2 linked regions of the Neobacillus sp. PS2-9 genome follow. The protein of the gene in region 1 interacts with the protein of each later gene in a pairwise test. Links are inferred from orthologs where the notes say so. Each region holds a gene or a part of one and is shown on either strand. Other genes may lie near its edges.

Evidence for each region.
Region 2: the proteins of grpE (region 1) and RCG25_RS16180 interact in binary tests that used the Escherichia coli proteins (3 or more experiments, as listed by UniProt). The link is inferred for Neobacillus sp. PS2-9 from one-to-one orthologs.

What each region holds. Positions count from the first base shown.
Region 1 is NZ_CP133269.1:1,596,974-1,606,370, forward strand. What follows is about bases 6,626-9,397. They hold grpE (nucleotide exchange factor GrpE), read left to right. Parts: upstream 6,626-7,602; coding sequence 7,603-8,193; downstream 8,194-9,397. Other genes in these bases: hrcA (heat-inducible transcriptional repressor HrcA), read left to right, coding at 6,626-7,499; dnaK (molecular chaperone DnaK), read left to right, coding at 8,228-9,397. Outside these bases: GPR endopeptidase, read left to right, coding at 201-1,325; spoIIP (stage II sporulation protein P), read left to right, coding at 1,454-2,659; RCG25_RS07865 (YqxA family protein), read left to right, coding at 2,678-3,004; lepA (translation elongation factor 4), read left to right, coding at 3,299-5,134; radical SAM family heme chaperone HemW, read left to right, coding at 5,213-6,352; more of hrcA, read left to right, coding at 6,468-6,625. UniProt on the Escherichia coli protein: Participates actively in the response to hyperosmotic and heat shock by preventing the aggregation of stress-denatured proteins, in association with DnaK and GrpE. It is the nucleotide exchange factor for DnaK and may function as a thermosensor.
Region 2 is NZ_CP133269.1:3,196,760-3,206,259, forward strand. The notes cover bases 4,423-7,297. They hold RCG25_RS16180 (Nramp family divalent metal transporter), read left to right. Parts: upstream 4,423-5,145; coding sequence 5,146-6,450; downstream 6,451-7,297. Other genes in these bases: selB (selenocysteine-specific translation elongation factor), read right to left, coding at 4,423-4,867; RCG25_RS16185 (VOC family protein), read right to left, coding at 6,585-7,052; RCG25_RS16190 (DUF4190 domain-containing protein), read right to left, coding at 7,249-7,297. Outside these bases: RCG25_RS16165 (alanine/glycine:cation symporter family protein), read left to right, coding at 1-1,321; RCG25_RS16170 (TerD family protein), read left to right, coding at 1,504-2,967; more of selB, read right to left, coding at 3,011-4,422; more of RCG25_RS16190, read right to left, coding at 7,298-7,515; ltrA (group II intron reverse transcriptase/maturase), read right to left, coding at 7,896-9,224. UniProt on the Escherichia coli protein: H(+)-stimulated, divalent metal cation uptake system. Involved in manganese and iron uptake. Can also transport cadmium, cobalt, zinc and to a lesser extent nickel and copper. Involved in response to reactive oxygen.

The sequences.
Region 1 (9,397 bases):
TCGAGACTATATGAACTCGACTTTACATTCATCAATAATAATTCAGAACAAGAAGTATTTTATCAAACGATGGCCTATATTGCAATACACAAATGAAAAGTGATAATTATTTAACTTGCATGTTTTGAAGTGAAGAGGGCAAAAATAGGGAATAGTTTCTATTTTATGGAGAACATGTTAGGAGTGAATTGTGAATGAGTATGAGTGAATCAATCGACTTAAGTCAATACTCGGTTAGAACTGACCTAGCCATTGAAGCAAGGGAAATGGTGATAGCTGGTAGAAAGGGGACTGTCGAGCAAGAGGAAGACCTTTCACAAATTGAGGGAGTAATAATTAAGGAAAAAGATGTTGACGATATAAAAATTTCTTTGGTTGAGGTAACAAAACAAGGAGAGCAGCAGCTCGGGAAAAAAGCAGGAAGATATTTAACGGTAGAGGTGCAAGGAATCCGTCAGCAAAACACAGACACACAGCACAAGGTAGAGGAAATATTTGCTAGGGAATTTGCTCATTTTCTAGAAGGGTCTGGAATTAAGAAAACAGACTCGTGCCTCGTTGTTGGACTGGGAAATTGGAATGTAACTCCAGATGCTTTAGGGCCAATGGTTTGTGAAAACCTTTTAATTACAAGACATCTCTTTCAGCTTCAACCTGAAAATGTGGAGGAAGGGTATCGATCTGTAAGTGCCTTGGCTCCTGGAGTGATGGGACTAACAGGGATTGAAACAAGTGATATTATTTTCGGTGTAGTAGAAAATACAAAACCGGACTTTGTAATTGCTATCGACGCCCTAGCATCTAGGTCAATCGAAAGGGTTAATTCAACTATCCAAATCTCTGATACAGGTATTCACCCTGGTTCAGGTGTCGGTAATAAAAGAAAAGAACTTAGCAAAGAAACGTTAGGGATTCCTGTTATAGCTATTGGAGTTCCAACGGTGGTGGACGCAGTTTCTATTACTAGTGATACGATTGATTTTATCCTGAAACACTTTGGTAAAGAATTGAAGGAGGGCAATCGCCCTTCAAGAGCGCTGGCACCAGCAGGTATGAGTTTTGGTGAAAAGAGAAAGTTAACAGAGGAAGATTTACCTGAAGAAAAACATCGGAAAACCTTTCTCGGAATTGTTGGCACCCTGCCAGATGATGAGAAAAGAAAGTTGATTTATGAGGTACTTGCACCAATTGGCCATAACTTAATGGTTACTCCAAAGGAAGTTGATGTTTTCATTGAGGATATGGCGAACCTCATTGCAAATGGATTAAACTCATCGCTTCACACGGCTGTTGATCAGGAAAACGCCGGATATTATACAAAATAAAATTTTCTTAGGGGTGTGTGGTTTTTAACCATTAGCCCCTTTTTAGAACAGCTTTAGCTGTATTTATGGTTCTACCAATTCTAGTAATGTCATAAGATTTACTAGAATCGTTTAAGTGGGGTGGAACTATGAAAAATGCTAGAACAAATGGAACGTTTTTTATCGTCCAAGGGACAAGCTTATTTAAAATAATCGCTGCTCTGTTACTCTTTATCATATTGATTTTTTCTATAAGCGGCCTCTTAACGTCACTCAAGCCACAATATAGACTTATGTCTCTTTCTGTAAATCAGGCTGCCACAAATGTGAATGGGGAACTTCTCTATCAACTGATGGGCTGGGAAAATCACCATTTTTTAAAGGTGGAAAATAATTGGGCTGCAACACCAACTCTGACCAATTTGGTTTTTAAGCTATCTAGTAATATTAATTTGAATGACCCACGAAGTCTTCTTGGAAGAGAGCTGCCGGGGTTCTATCAATTTGATGGAAAAATTCTTGTGGCAGGAGAGGGCACTAATTATACCAATATGCCAATTGAATCGGCCCCGCCCATTGAGATTATGAAGGCGGAACGGGAAGCGGCATTACAAAATCTTGAAGGATTAGATAAGCCAACAAACGAGAATCCTTCTACAACGCCAGGGCAAACGACGGGAAATCGACAAGTTGTCTATGTTTACTTCTCTCATAATCGGGAATCCTATTTACCATATCTTAAGGGCGTAACCAATCCAAATCTGGCTTATCATTCTCAAATTAATGTTACTAAAATTGGTGACCAACTTAAGACAAGCCTTAGCGATAGAGGAATCGGAAGCTTTATCGACAAAACAGATATCCAAGCAAATCTAAATAAAAAGGGTTGGAATTTTACGAAGTCCTATGAAGAATCCCGTTCTGTTGTACAAACAGCCATGGCTTCTAATAAAGAGTTGCATTATTTTATAGATATTCATCGTGATTCGCAAAGGAAGGAAAAGACAACCGTATCGATTGATGGAAAACCGTATGCAAAGCTTGCGTTTATTATTGGAGGTAAAAACCCCAATTATGAGAAAAATGCAAAGCTAGCAACAGAACTGCACAATCTTTTACAGAAAAAGTATAAGGGGTTAAGCAGAGGAGTTATGGTTAAAAATGCGGCCGGGTCAAATAGTATCTATAATCAAAACCTATCATCAAATGCCATTCTAATTGAGTTTGGCGGGGTAGATAATACGTTTGAAGAGTTAAACCGTTCTGCGGATGCTCTTGCTGAAGTATTTAGTGAGTACTACTGGCAGGCAGAAAAGGTGAATCAGGATGTTAAGCAGTCAACTGATAAACAATAAGTGTAAGGGAGCAGTTGTATGAAGTTATTTATGCTTAAAAGCGTTGGTATTGCCGCTCTCATGCTAATCTCTGTTTTAACAGGCATGCAATTAGCCAATAACGGAATTCATAAAATGAAAGGGTACGACGATCCAAACTTTCATCAGGCTGTCAGCTTAAATGATACCGATAATCACATAAGTGCCTCCATATTGGGTAATGATATTTCCAGTCATGATATTGAAGCAAAGAAGAAGAAGCTTGAGGAGATTAGCGCCTATAACTTCTTTTCCTCAATGGGGAAAAAAATGTCTGATGGGATATCAAATGCCTCTGAAAATCTGATTCAAAAAATAACGAAATAAAGCTAAAGCGGTGCCTAAGAAGGTGCCGCTTATTAATTTTGGGCAATGAATTGATTTTTCAAACCTGTTGATTGGAGTGGAAGGCACGAAGACTCCTGTGGGAGTATGGTTCAGGGGAGACCCCGCAGGCGCAAGCGCCGAGGAGGCTCGCCGAAACACCCACGGAAATCGAAGTGCCTGGAACGGAAATCAACAGACAATTTTAATAGAGCTTAAATTTAATTGAATCTCGAATGCTCTACTGATATAATCAAAAATAGTGTACATGTGCGAGTATAGTAGGAGTGAAAGACCATGAACAGAGAAGAAAAACTCAAACGACAATCAAAGATCAGAAATTTTTCCATTATCGCTCATATCGACCATGGAAAATCAACATTGGCTGATCGTATTTTGGAAAAAACAAATGCATTAACATCGCGTGAGATGAAAGACCAGCTTTTGGATTCCATGGATCTTGAAAGGGAACGCGGGATTACCATCAAGTTAAATGCTGTACAGTTAAAATATAAAGCGAAAGATGGAGAAGAATATATTTTCCATTTAATTGATACACCAGGGCATGTTGATTTTACGTACGAGGTATCAAGGAGTCTTGCTGCTTGTGAAGGGGCTATATTAGTCGTCGACGCAGCACAAGGAATTGAAGCACAGACACTAGCAAACGTATATCTTGCCTTGGATAACGACCTTGAAATTTTACCTGTTATTAATAAAATTGACTTACCAAGTGCCGAGCCAGAGAGAGTTCGGAATGAAATCGAAGAGGTTATCGGCTTAGATGCATCTGAGGCCGTTTTAGCTTCAGCTAAAGCTGGAATCGGCATTGAAGATATTCTTGAACAGGTCGTGAAAACAGTTCCAGCTCCAACAGGAGACCCGGAAGCGCCATTAAAAGCCCTGATTTTTGACTCGTTATATGATGCATATCGTGGCGTTGTTGCCTATGTTCGTGTAGTAGAAGGGTCTGTAAAAGTCGGCGACAAGATTAAAATGATGGCAACAGGAAAAGAATTTGAAGTTAACGAAGTGGGAGTTTTCACTCCAAAAGCTACACAACTTAACGAATTAACAGTTGGAGATGTTGGCTTTTTAACTGCATCTATTAAAAATGTCGGTGACACTCGTGTTGGTGATACCATTACAAATGCGAAAAACGGAACGACTGAAGCGCTTCCTGGTTACCGGAAATTAAACCCGATGGTATATTGCGGACTTTATCCGATTGATACAGCTAAGTTTAATGATCTTCGTGAAGCCCTTGAAAAGCTTCAATTGAATGATTCTGCTCTTCAATTTGAACCAGAAACGTCACAAGCGCTTGGTTTCGGTTTCCGATGTGGATTCCTTGGACTTCTTCATATGGAAATCATTCAAGAACGAATTGAACGTGAATTCAAAATTGATTTAATTACAACTGCACCAAGTGTTATCTACCATGTCTACATGACAGATGGTACAAAAGTCAATGTAGACAACCCTGCTAACATGCCTGAACCACAGAAAATTGACCGCGTAGAAGAGCCGTATGTTAAAGCGACAATGATGGCTCCAAATGATTATGTTGGTGCTATCATGGAACTTTGTCAGTTAAAGCGCGGGAATTTTATAGATATGCAATACCAGGGCGAGAACCGGGTTAGTATCGTTTATGAAATTCCGTTAGCGGAAATTGTCTATGATTTCTTCGATCAGTTGAAATCCAGCACAAGGGGCTACGCTTCTTTTGACTATGAGTTGATTGGTTACAAACCATCTAGCCTGGTTAAAATGGATATATTACTAAATGCAGAACAAGTCGATGCATTAAGTTTTATTGTTCATAAAGACTTTGCTTATGATCGTGGTAAGATTATTGTTGAAAAGCTGAAGGAATTGATTCCAAGACAACAATTTGAAGTTCCAATACAGGCCGCCATCGGTCAAAAAATTGTTGCTCGCTCTACGATTAAGGCGATGCGTAAAAACGTGTTAGCGAAATGTTACGGGGGAGATATTTCCCGTAAACGTAAATTACTTGAAAAGCAAAAAGAAGGTAAAAAACGGATGAAACAAGTAGGGTCTGTTGAAGTACCGCAGGAAGCGTTTATGGCTGTACTAAAGATGGATGACAATAGTACAAAAAAATAATAACAAATTGGAGGTTAGGACATGCCTGTAGCAGGCATTCTAGCCTCTTTTTGTTACTAGCATAAGGAAGTGTTAAAAATGATAAAAGCTGCCTATCTTCATATCCCTTTTTGTGAGCATATTTGTCATTATTGTGATTTTAATAAAGTTTTTCTAAAAGGGCAGCCAGTTGAGGAGTATTTAAAAGCACTTGATCAAGAAATGAAAATTACTCTTGCAAAGTATCCAACCAATCAATTAGACACCATTTTTGTTGGGGGTGGAACACCTACCTCATTAAATGAACAACAGCTTTTTACATTTTGTGAGAGCATAAATAAAAACCTTCCTACAAGTAATGCTGTTGAATTTACTTTTGAAGCAAATCCAGGTGATTTATCCATTGAAAAATTACAAATATTAAAGGATGCTGGGGTAAACAGGATCAGCCTGGGCGTTCAAACCTTCAACGAAGAACTTTTAAAAAAAATCGGTCGTGTCCATAAAGCTAAGGATGTCTATCAAACCATTGAGAGTGCTAAAAGAGTAGGTTTTGAAAATATCAGCATTGACCTAATCTTCAGCCTGCCATCGCAGACAGTCGATGACTTTAAAGAATCATTAACGCAAGCTTTTTCACTCGATATCAATCATTACTCTGCTTATTCATTAATTATTGAACCGAAGACTGTTTTCTATAATCTATTAAAAAAAGGGAAGCTCCCAACCCCTGGGGAGGATATAGAGGCAAAAATGTATGAGGTATTAATGGATGAAATGGAAAAACATGGATTCCATCAATATGAAATAAGTAATTTTTCTAAGCCTGGTTTTGAGAGTAAGCATAATCTGACGTATTGGAATAACGAATATTATTACGGGTTTGGCGCTGGGGCACATAGCTATGTGAATGGGTTTCGACGCTCGAATTCAGGCCCATTAAAAAAATATATGGATCAAGTAAATAGCGGATTGCTTCCAGTTTTGGATGATCATCTAGTTACAAAAGCAGAACAAATGGAAGAAGAAATGTTCCTTGGATTGCGTAAAACAGAAGGAGTTTCCGTTTCTCATTTTATTGAAAAATTCGATCAGGACCCCTTACAGTTATTTAAAAAGGAAATTACTGAATTAATTAGTAAGCAATGGATAGAAGTGAAGAACGATAATATATATTTAACTAAAACGGGTCGTTTTTTAGGAAATGAGGTTTTCCAGGCCTTTTTGGGCGCGGTCTAGTCAATCTGTCACAAATATCGGCTTTCTTTTTAATTGACACCATCCCCCCTTTTTTGATAATTTATTAATATAATTAGCACTCGGTAACTATGAGTGCTAACAGAGGTGATGAATGTTGCTAACAGATCGTCAATTGTTGATTCTTCAGGTTATTGTTGATGACTTTATTCGATCTGCTCAACCAGTCGGCTCAAGAAGCTTGTCGAAAAAAGAGGATATTTCCTTTAGCTCAGCTACGATTCGCAATGAAATGGCCGACCTAGAAGAGTTGGGGTATATTGAAAAAACTCATACCTCCTCAGGAAGAGTTCCGTCTGAAAAAGGTTATCGGTATTATGTCGATCATTTACTCTCACCGCAGGCATTAAATCAGCAGGATGTTTCCATTATTCAATCGATTTTTGCCGAAAAAATTTATGAGTTTGAGAAAATTATTCAAAGGTCTGCAAAAATCCTTTCTGAATTAACCAATTACACATCGATTGTGCTTGGACCGGCTGCTAGTATCAATAAGCTGAAAAGAATTCAGATTATTCCTTTGAATAAGGAAACAGCGGTAGCCATCTTTGTTACAGATACAGGTCATGTTGAAAACAGAACCTTTTCCTTACCTGCCTCTATTGATGTGAGTGATCTGGAAAAAACAGTAAATATTCTGAATGACCGTCTTGCTGGTGTTCCGCTAGAAGATTTGAACGACAAAATTTACAAAGAAGTTGCCATGCTGCTTAGACAGCATATTCATAATTATGATTTGATGCTGCATACAGTAGCAGATTCACTAAAAATGCCAGTCACTGAAAAACTTTTCTTTGGTGGAAAAACAAATATGTTAAGCCAGCCTGAGTTTCATGATATAAGTAAAATCCGTACATTACTAACCATGATTGACCAAGAAGAGTGGATTTACAATTTGATTCGAAAAGATTCAGCTGGGATTCATGTCAAAATAGGAACAGAAAATAATATCAGTGCTATGGATAATTGTAGTTTGATTACTGCTACTTATTCTGTTGGAGTTGAAAAGTTAGGTACGATTGCCATTCTTGGTCCAACCCGAATGGAATATTCACGTGTCATTGGCCTGCTCCAATTGTTAAGTAACGACTTGACGGCGGTTTTGACAAGATTGTATCAAACCAAGTAGCACTGGCAATATTGAGTAAGGGTGAAATTCCTTATGTTTCACCCCTTTTCTATGAGAAATAATTTGACTATAAATAGTAGATGCTTTAAGGGAGGTGAGTAAGTTGACAAATGAAAAAACCAATTCATTGAATGAAGAAGTAGAAATCGAGAGTGCTGACCAAGTTGAACTTACCGAGGAACAAGCGGTTTTAAATGAAGAGCAAATTTCAGATGAAACGTCTGTAGACCCTGGTGAGGAGTATGTAAAACAAATCCAAGTGCTTAAGGATAAGTTAGAGGAAGCAGATAATCGTTATTTACGTCTTCAAGCCGATTTTGATAATTTCCGTCGTCGCACTAGATTAGATTTAGAAGCGAGTGAAAAATATAGAGCACAAAAACTTATTACTGATTTACTACCTGCATTAGACAACTTTGAAAGAGCAATGCAGGTTGAGGCAGACAATGAACAAACAAAAGCATTACTTCAAGGGATGGATATGGTATACCGAAGTTTGGTGGATGCCTTGAAAAAGGAAGGTGTGGAACCAATCGAAGCGGTTGGTAAAGAATTTGACCCGCATCAACACCAAGCAGTAATGCAAGGGGAAGATGAAAACTTTGGTTCTAACATTGTTACTGATGAATTTCAAAAAGGTTATTTACTAAAGGATCGAGTGATTCGACCATCCATGGTAAAAGTAAATCAATAAAGACTACATATTATTTTTTTAGGAGGAAAAGGCAATGAGTAAAATTATTGGTATCGACCTTGGAACAACAAACTCTTGTGTGTCTGTACTTGAAGGCGGAGAGCCAAAAGTTATTCCAAATCCAGAAGGTAATCGCACAACTCCATCTGTTATTGCGTTCAAAAATGGCGAGCGTCAGGTTGGGGAAGTAGCAAAGCGTCAAGCCATCACAAACCCAAATACGATCATGTCCATTAAACGTCATATGGGTACGAACTATAAAGTTGGAATTGAAGGCAAGGATTATACGCCACAAGAACTTTCGGCTATCATTCTTCAATATTTAAAATCTTATGCTGAAGATTATCTTGGCGAACCTGTGACAAAGGCTGTTATTACAGTACCAGCTTACTTTAACGATGCAGAGCGTCAAGCAACAAAGGATGCTGGAAAAATTGCTGGTTTAGAAGTAGAGCGTATTATCAATGAGCCTACAGCAGCTGCACTTGCCTATGGTTTGGATAAGACAGACCAAGATCAAACTATTTTAGTTTATGACCTTGGCGGCGGTACATTTGACGTTTCTATCCTTGAATTAGGTGACGGTGTTTTCGAAGTAAAATCAACTGCTGGTGATAATCGTCTTGGTGGAGATGATTTTGACCAAGTCATTATTGATTACCTTGTTGACCAGTTCAAAAAAGAGAATGGCATTGACCTTTCACAAGATAAAATGGCTTTACAGCGTTTAAAAGATGCGGCTGAAAAAGCGAAAAAAGATCTTTCTGGTGTAACATCCACACAAATTTCTTTACCGTTTATCACAGCCGGCGCTGCTGGTCCACTTCACCTTGAAGTGACTATGTCAAGAGCGAAATTTGATGAATTATCCGCTCCTCTTGTTGAACGGACAATGGGTCCAACTCGTCAAGCGTTAAGCGATGCAGGATTAACTGCTTCACAAATTGATAAGGTAATTCTTGTTGGTGGATCAACTCGTATTCCAGCTGTCCAAGAAGCGATTAAAAAGGCTACAGGACAAGAACCTCATCGTGGAGTGAATCCAGATGAAGTAGTAGCGATGGGTGCTGCTATTCAAGGTGGAGTCATTACGGGTGATGTAAAAGACGTAGTATTACTTGACGTAACTCCTCTTTCACTAGGTATTGAAACAATGGGTGGTGTATTCACTAAGTTAATCGATCGTAATACAACGATTCCAACA
Region 2 (9,500 bases), 1.6 Mb from region 1 along the record:
TAAAGGCGGAAAATCAGATGCTGGGATCTCATCTTTCCAAGCATTAACCCTTGCCTTATCTGGTCGCGTAGGGACTGGTAACATTGCGGGCGTGGCAACAGCTATTGCTTTTGGAGGACCTGGTGCCGTATTTTGGATGTGGACTATTGCCTTCTTAGGAGCAGGTTCAGCATTTGTTGAAGCAGCATTAGGTCAGGTATACAAAGTTAAACAAAACGGACAATTCCGTGGTGGGCCAGCCTATTACATAGAAAAAGGATTAAAGATGAAATGGTATGCAGTCCTTTTTGCCATTGTAACTGTTATTGCTACAGGGGTCCTTTTACCTGGGGTTCAAGCAAATAGTATTGCGGCTAGTGTTGATAATGCCTTTGGAATTAGTCCGGCAATTACTGGTGCTGCTCTAGTCATTTTTCTAGCAGCAATCATATTTGGCGGTGTTAAACGGATCGCACGTGTAGCTGAATTCGTTGTTCCTTTCATGGCATTAGGTTATATTCTCGTTGCTCTTATTATTGTTGCATTAAATATTTCTGAGCTTCCTGGGGTCTTAAAACTAATCTTCTCCAGCGCATTTGGTGCAGATGCTGCCTTCGGAGGAATTTTAGGTGCAGCCATTTCTTGGGGAGTTAAGCGTGGTATTTATTCGAATGAAGCAGGACAAGGTACTGCCCCACATGCTGCAGCGGCAGCCGAGGTTTCCCACCCTGCAAAGCAAGGGATTGTTCAAGCCTTTTCCGTATATGTCGATACTTTATTTGTTTGTTCGGCCACTGCGTTCATGATTCTTATTACTGGCATGTATAATGTTGCCCCAGAAGGAAAGGCGCAAATTGTCAATAATCTTGGAGATATCGAACCTGGTCCAGCGTATACACAATCTGCTGTTGAATCGGTTATGCCGGGCTTTGGAGCTCCGTTTGTAGCCATTTCTTTATTCTTCTTCGCATTCACGACGATTATGGCATATTATTATATGGCAGAAACCAATCTTGCCTATATCAATCAAAAAGTAAAACGTGTGTGGACTGACTATGTGCTCAAAATTGCTATTTTAGGAATGGTATTCTATGGCAGTGTAAAAACTGCAGGCCTTGCGTGGACATTAGGTGATATTGGTGTTGGAAGTATGGCTTGGTTAAATATTATTGCCATTCTCCTTCTGACAAAACCAGCACTTAAAGTACTTAAAGATTACGAAGCACAGCTTAAAGATGGAAAAGATCCGGTGTTTGATCCTGTAAAATTAGGGATTAAAGATGCCGATTTCTGGGAGCAAGAATATTCTAAGCCTCTTGAAAAAGAAGAAAAGACTGGATGATTTTGCAGTATGATAGAAAGGATTAACTTTATTTTTAGAGTTAGTCCTTTCTTTTTTATTTATCTGAAACTTTTCGCCCCTACTTCCGTAAATTATATAAGTGGTTTGTTAATGGGATGTTTATGTTTAATGAGAGTAGATATATTATTTACATATGAAAAATACTGTGAGGAGTGGAAAATGTGGGTGTTACTCTTAGCAAGGGGCAAAAAGTGGATTTAACGAAATCATATCCTAGCATTCAAAATGTCGTAGTCGGCTTAGGTTGGAATATTAGTCATATGGGGTCAAATTTTGATTTGGATGCTTCAGCATTTTTACTAGGAGAATCTGGCAAGGCAAATAGTGATCAAGACTTTGTTTTTTACAATCATCCCTCTGGTGGAAATGGTTCAATCATTTATAGCGGTGACAACCGCACAGGAGTTGGAGAGCGAGACGACGAACAAATCAGAATAGATTTAAATCGTGTCCCATCCCATATCCACCGCATTGCTTTTACGATCACGATTCACGATGCACAGGTTAAAGGGCAAAATTTTGGACAAATATCCGATGCTTATGTTCGCATCTTTAATGAAATGACCAACGAAGAATTAATTAGATTTAACCTTGGTAGAGATTTTACCGTGGAAACAGCGATAGTTGCTGCTGAATTATACCGGCATAATGGAGAATGGAAATTCAATGCGATCGCTAGCGGCTTTCAAGGCGGATTAGCAGCACTATGCCGGAATTTTGGGATTACTGTTGATGACCCTCCTGTGAGTGCGCCATCGACACTGCCCTACCAACAATCTACTAACCAACCAAACGTTACCACTAACTATAATCAGCAATCACAAACGTTCCAACAAAATAATAGAAATCCATACCAGCAAAGCCAAGGAATGCAAACCTCCTACCAACAGCCAGTTCATCTTCAGCCAGACTCAGCGTTCCAGCAGCCTTCTTATGGATATCCGGCACAGTCTGCCTTTCCATCGACTTCTGGTTCCAACCATACGTATGGTGGAGACGAAATTGTATGTCCTCGCTGTCATTCCTCTAATGTTCGAACGGGTAAAAAAGGATTCGGACTAGGAAAAGCGGCTATTGGAGGGTTAATCCTTGGGCCAGTTGGTTTACTTGGCGGCTTTATTGGAAAGAATCAACTAAAGTTCTCATGTAATAACTGTGGCAGTACATGGTCCCCTTCCCAAACAGATTATGCGGAATGGGCCAATAATCAAAAAAGAAGAGCACAAGAATTATTTAATCGTTATAAAAGCCAGGATGTTCTTGAAGCAGTTGTAGCGGCTTGCGCGTTGGTAGCCATGGCTGATGGATATCTAGACACAGTGGAACGTCAGAAAATGATAGAATTTGTTCATCAAAGTGATGAATTACGAGTCTTTGACACCAATAAGGTCATTCAGAAATTCAACTTCTTTGTTTCTAGAATTGAAAATGATCGGATGATGGGCAGCGCAGAAGCGTTCCGAGCTCTTGGAAAAGTAAGAACCAAACCTGAAATAGCCCGATTGGTTGCCCGTTATTGCATTGCAATCGGCTATGCGGATGGAAATTTTGACAACAATGAAAAACAAATGGTGGCTGATATCTGTCGTGAACTTGGCTTAAACCCTGCTGAATTCCTTTCGTAATCGTAAAAAAATCCTCTATTCCAGCAAGGAATAGAGGATTTTTTTAACTAACCCATTTGCGCTTATTTTCTACTCTTTTTGTTAATCCTTTGGCATCCAATCTTTCTAAAAATGGAATCATATATTTTCTCGATAAGTCTAAGATATCCTTTGCTTCGCCAACCTCAAATTCAGATCCGGTTTGACTTTGAAGCTTACTAACAGCCTCAGTAAAAATATCTAAGTGATAGGCAAATTGCTCATCTAATGGTACGATTAGTGCTTGTTCCTCTAAAAACTTTTTTAAATCGAATACAAGATTTTCAGGAATCCCTGCTGCTGAAAAATAGTCATTTAAGTAGCGGACCTTTAAGCCATCCTTTTTCATTTCCTCCAGCAAATTCTCTGTCCGCCTTGACCAGTTTTTTGGAACATGTGGTACAAAGGAAGCCAGGAATACAAATTGTTCTTTCCGATTAAATACTCCTTTAGATATTCCATTTTCCACGACAAAATCAAGTAAGGATTTTGGAAATCCTTTTTGCATGGTTTGTAACAACTCAGCTTTATTTATACCGATTTTCATTGAATGAGACAGATGAAATTCCTGTAATCGATCGAATATGTCTTCTTCTATGGCATTAATTAATAATTGTAATGTGTACTCTTTTCCATTGTAGAAAACAAATTCAGGATTATCTAAATGTTGAATTAATATCGCTTCATCCAGTGCAGTACGTTTTATTAACTCCGCTAACGGAAGACTCTTCGCTTCAATTAGAGCCGCAGTAATCCGTTCTCTTGGTGAGCCTACTTTTTTCTTTTCCAGCTCATCTATGGTTTGGTTCCCGAATCGGTACTTACTTCCACGTGGATCAATTACCCAGCCACCGCCGATGGTTTCTTGTGGACTAGGTCTACGTAGAATAAAGCGGTCGCCCCGCTTTGTTAGGATTTCTTCTTCTAGACGAAGCTGGCAAAGGATTTCTCCATTTTCCTCTTTAATTTCGTTACGATCAAAGAAAACAATTCTACCCATAACCTCTGCTGTTCCAATATGTAGTTTAATTGGCATCCGCTGCTTGACCATATGTTCAAGATCCTCAACCACACGAATAGCAACATCTACTGTTTTTGTAACAATAAAATGCTCGGAAGAAACGAGAACATCCCCCCGCTCTAAATCTTCCTTTGAAATACTAGAGAGGTTAATCGCTGTCCTTTGGCCTGCATAGGCTTTTTGTGCAGGCTTATGATGTACTTGAATCTGCCGTGCTCTTACTTCCAGTCCTTTAGGCATGATCTTCAGCACTTGTCCCTCTTCCACCGTTCCCTCATAAACAGTTCCACGAACAACGGTTCCTTGACCTTTCACGGTAAACACTTGATCGATTGGCAGACGGAATGCCCCTTTCGCATCTCGCATTTCCTGTTCTTTTAGCGTTTTAATAATTACATTTTTTATTTCCTCAATGCCCTTTCCTGATAAACTGTCTACAAGTACAAAAGGGGCTTCTTCAAAAACAGTCCCCATTAGCTCTTCTAAAATATCATCCTTAACAAGTTCAATGAATTCTTCATCTACCCGATCAATTTTAGAGATGGCAATCAGACCATTTTTTACACCTAAGAATTTTAATATATCTAAATGCTCCCTAGTTTGCGGCATAACGCCTTCATCCGCAGCTACCACTAACACCACCAAATCGATTCCCGCTACTCCAGCTATCATTTGCCTAATAAACCGTTCATGGCCTGGAACATCTATCACTGAAATCTGTATTTCGTCATCTTCATACAGAGGAGCGAATCCCAATTCGATGGAGATTTGTCGTTCTTTTTCTTCTTTTAACCGATCTGTATCCACATTGGTCAGCGCTTTTGTTAAGGATGTTTTCCCGTGATCAATATGCCCTGCCATACCAATTGTAAAATATCGTTTTTCCAAGTTTGCCACCTTCTTAAAATCGTTCTTTCATATAACTGTAGCCTTTATAGAGCAATTGTTCAAGAGAACATTTTTAGACAGTTACTGCCCATTCTAATCAAAGTTTAATCTTCTATCATAGGCAAAAGTATTCACAAATCTTTGTAGATTATATATAATAGTTTTATAAATTTGCACTGATGCAACATTTGTTCATTCGCGAACAAACCTTGCATTACAGAAAAACAAACAAAATGAAAGGATGGTGTCTTATGAGCCAGACCGAATCACTAGCAGTTGAAGGGGCTCGAGCAGCAGAACACCGAACAGTTTCTGCCGCTAGAGATGCCATTGACGGAAAGGTTAAAGGCATACGGGCATTACTACCGTTCCTTGGGCCCGCCTTCATTGCCTCCATTGCTTATATCGATCCAGGGAATTTTGCTACTAACATTCAGAGCGGTGCACGCTTTGGTTATAAAATGTTATGGGTAATTGTTTTAGCCAACTTAATGGCGATGCTTTTACAAAACATGTCAGGAAAACTAGGTATTGCAACAGGTAGAAGTCTCCCTGAAATTTGTCGGGATTATATGCCAAAATGGCTTGTCCTAATTATGTGGATTGTTTCAGAGTTAGCAGCAATGGCAACCGATCTTGCAGAATTTTTAGGAGCAACACTGGCCTTAAACCTTCTTGCAGGTATACCAATGTTATTTGCTACTATTATTACCGGGGTTGTTACCTATTTAATATTATTGTTAGAAAAGTATGGATTTCGCCCACTTGAAAAGTTTATTGCAGCATTTGCCGTATTGATTGGGTTATGTTACTTAGTGGAAACCGTGCTATCGCAACCAGATCTTTCGCAAATTGCTTATCATAGTGTTGTCCCATGGCTAGGCAATAATGAAAGTATCCTGCTTGCAGTTGGAGTAATCGGTGCTACAGTTATGCCACATGCGATTTATTTACACTCTAGTTTAACTCAAGGACGGATTGTTCCTCGAAATGACTCAGAAAAAGTGAAAATCCAAAAGTTTAGTACGAAAGAGATTTTCATTGCTATGACCTTAGCTGGTTTCGTTAATTTATCGATGATGTACATGGCGGCATCTGTCTTCAATTCTTCTGGTCACAGTCAAATTGCTGACATTCAATCTGCCTATCACACACTCACTCCGTTGCTTGGCTCTGCCGCAGCTAGTGTGTTTCTCATTTCCTTACTTGCCTCAGGGATTTCAAGTTCTGTGGTTGGTACGATGGCTGGCCAGGTGATCATGCAAGGGTTTGTTGGTTTTACCATACCGCTTTGGTTCCGTCGTCTGATTACCATGCTCCCAACGGTAATAATCGTTGCAATGGGGGTCGACCCAACCCGAACACTTGTTATTAGCCAAGTTGTTTTAAGTATTGTTTTGCCTTTTCCCATTATTGCATTAATCTACTTTACCCAAAAGAAAGATCTAATGGGGGTATTAACGAATAAACGAATAACAACAGTATTAGCCACACTATTTGCTATCACTATATTGGGATTAAATGTGTGGTTGGTTATTCAGACGTTTTTAGGCTAAATGAAAGATTTTAGTATATTTCACATCAAAAAGGCTTAAAGGAAACCTCTCTAAGCCTCTTTGTTATTTCTTCAACTAAAGCCCCCGTTTGTTTAAGTGCGTTTTTTCACAATATCAAGGAAAAGAGGGTTTGATTATTTTAATTTATTATTAACTAAATTCTCCCAGTCCTCAACTGACAACTTCTCCGTAATATGTTTTAATTCATTTGGAACGTCAACATAGCACATCAATTCTAAACTATTTCCATCTGGGTCATTAAAATATACCGATGCATTTCCTTGATTTGGTCTTATAAATGGTTCTATTGATGTTCTTCTTCCAAATTGTACAGGTTCAACTTGGATGGATTCAAGCCATTTTAAAGACTCTTTTAAATCCTGATATGTGACTCTAAATGCAATATGCTTTAAAGAAGGATGGTATGGAGTTTGGTATTCCTTTCCTTCCCATAATCCCAACCAGCTTTTTCCTTCTTCTATCCAAAAGAATGCACTGTCTTCATTACGCCAAGCTAATTTCAAACCTAATTTTCGGTAAAATTCAATTGAAAATTCTAAATTTTTCACAGGTAAATGTGCTTCATAAAGCCCCTTTATCATTTCTCCCATCCCCTATATATACAAATTATGTACTTTAACATTTTATATTTAAAAAATATCTTCTTCAACAATCCTGCCCCGTTAGAACAAGATGAGGACGACCAAAAATGGGATCCTACTTCAAACTCTTGCACCCATTATTACTTAACAAAAGCCATCATTGCTGCCACTTGAATTACTATATAATCACCCTTTTTTAATCAAAAATATTGGTCATAAAAACTAAATAACCGATAACTGGTACTAGTATCGAAAATGAAATACCGATACCGCTACAAATGATTCCTGCGACTGCCATTTTCCTCCCCTGCTGAGTAAAACCATTTATTTCTTTTAAGCCGATAATTCCAAGTATAAGACCAATTATGCCAAGTATGACCCCCGGAAGAATTACAGTAATAATTGATAGAATACCTAGAATTAAAGATGCAATAGCTTTACCGTTGGATATTTTATTTTCCAATTTTATACCCCCAATTTTTTTCTTTCAATACTCCTATTTTACTCCTTATCAATAGTGGAATGACAATAATGGCCTTACTTTTAAGTAGGGAGGTTCAAAAGGGCTCAACGCACCTAACGAAAAATGCCTCTTCATTAAAATGCAATCTGTGGAGCATCTGCTCCTGATATCTAGTAATCATATAGAACCATTAAAACTTTATTTATTATCTCTTTAAATTTATATACGAACCATATTCCAAAACGTTCCATATATTACCCAATTTCCTTTTTAACTAGTCGAGTAGAAGGGAGCCTTTCTACCTTACGGTAAATTGTACTCCTCCCCCTCACAGAACCGTGCTTGCGCTATTAACGCACACGGCTCCTCCTAGTCATCATTTACAGAATGTAGCTAATCTCTTTTCTAAGATCATAGATGTTCACTTTGATTCTTGGTGAAGGAAGTGGATATTTACGAAGAAAAAGATTAAATTTATCCCATGTAAAGGACTTCCTTTGACTTCTTCTGTTTAGCCATTTAAATAGTAAGTATTCGATTTTCTCTTTGAAGTTGTTAACAGTTTGAGTGTTATCCGTGATGCAATAATAGTTGTAATAACCTATAAGTGAGCGTTTAAATCTATCCATAATTGTATGAATATCTTTATTTCTATTAGTCTTCAGCCATTCTTTAGATTCTCTTAGTTTGCCTTGGACTTTCTTCCTGCTAGATTTTCGTTTTACTCGAAATTTCCCTTGTTTGCTTTTCCCGCAATAGTGGGTAAACCCTAGGAAATCAAAGGTAGCTGGTTTACTGTTTCCCTCTCGCCTTGCATTATTTTCTGCGAACCGTCCGAAGGGAATTATTTTAGTTTTATCCTCAGCTATTTCCAGGTTAAATTTCTTTAATCTCGCTTTTAATGAATGGAAGAATTGCTCGGCTTCACTTTTATTCTGAAAACAACAAACAAAATCATCTGCGTATCTTACTATATATGCCTGGCCTTTATATTGTTTCCTAACCACTTTTTCAAACCATAGATTAAGAACGTAATGGAGATAGACATTGACTAATATCGGAGATATCACTCCACCTTGCGGTGTACCATTGTCTGTCTTGTATTTCTTACCTTCCTCCATGTGTCCACCTTTAAGAAACCTGCTGATTATTCTCAGTAGGTTAGGGTCAGTGATACGGAGTTTCAAGAATTCCATCATCCATTTGTGGTCAACGTTATCAAAGAAGCCTTTAATATCTACATCGACTACATAACTTACTGCTCTCTTCTCAATATATTGATTCAGTATTTTCAGCGCATCGTGGCAGTTTCTATTTGGACGGAACCCAAATGAGCAGTCTAGAAAGTCATTTTCATAGATGGCATTTAATATCTTCGTAATGCCTTTTTGAACAATTTTATCTTCATGTTCCGGTATACCCAATGGTCTCATCTTGTTTGAATTGAGTTTTGGAATATACATTCGTCTTACTGGAACAGGACGATAACTTTTGCTTTTAAGCCTACTTACTAAGTCCTCTATGTTTTCGTCCAGGCTGTCACTGTATTGTTCTTTTGTCGTTCCATTAATACCAGTTGCCTTTTTATTAGGCAGTTCATGATGACACTGAGTTAGAGATTGCTTATTCAATAAATGCGCAAGAGATGTGAATTTCATTTTAGGCTCGGATTTTGCTAATTCTGCTATCCTTAGTAGTTTTGTTTCCATTATATAATACCTACCTCTGTGTGTAGTAAATGTGTCCCTAGTAAGGGTGATAACTGGTAGCTAGCCTTTCCTCCATCGGCATTACCCAACTTCATTGGTACTACGCTGCTATCCGACTCCCTACAATCGGCATTTGGTTTCCTTGCTTGTTATCGCTCGTAGACCATACTCTTCTATAAAGTAGAAAAGACCGGTAGGGTCTCCCGAGTTGCCGTATCATATCAATGTGTAACGTGCCAAGGTCTTTGACTCCAGAGAGGTTTCATCCTTCTTGCC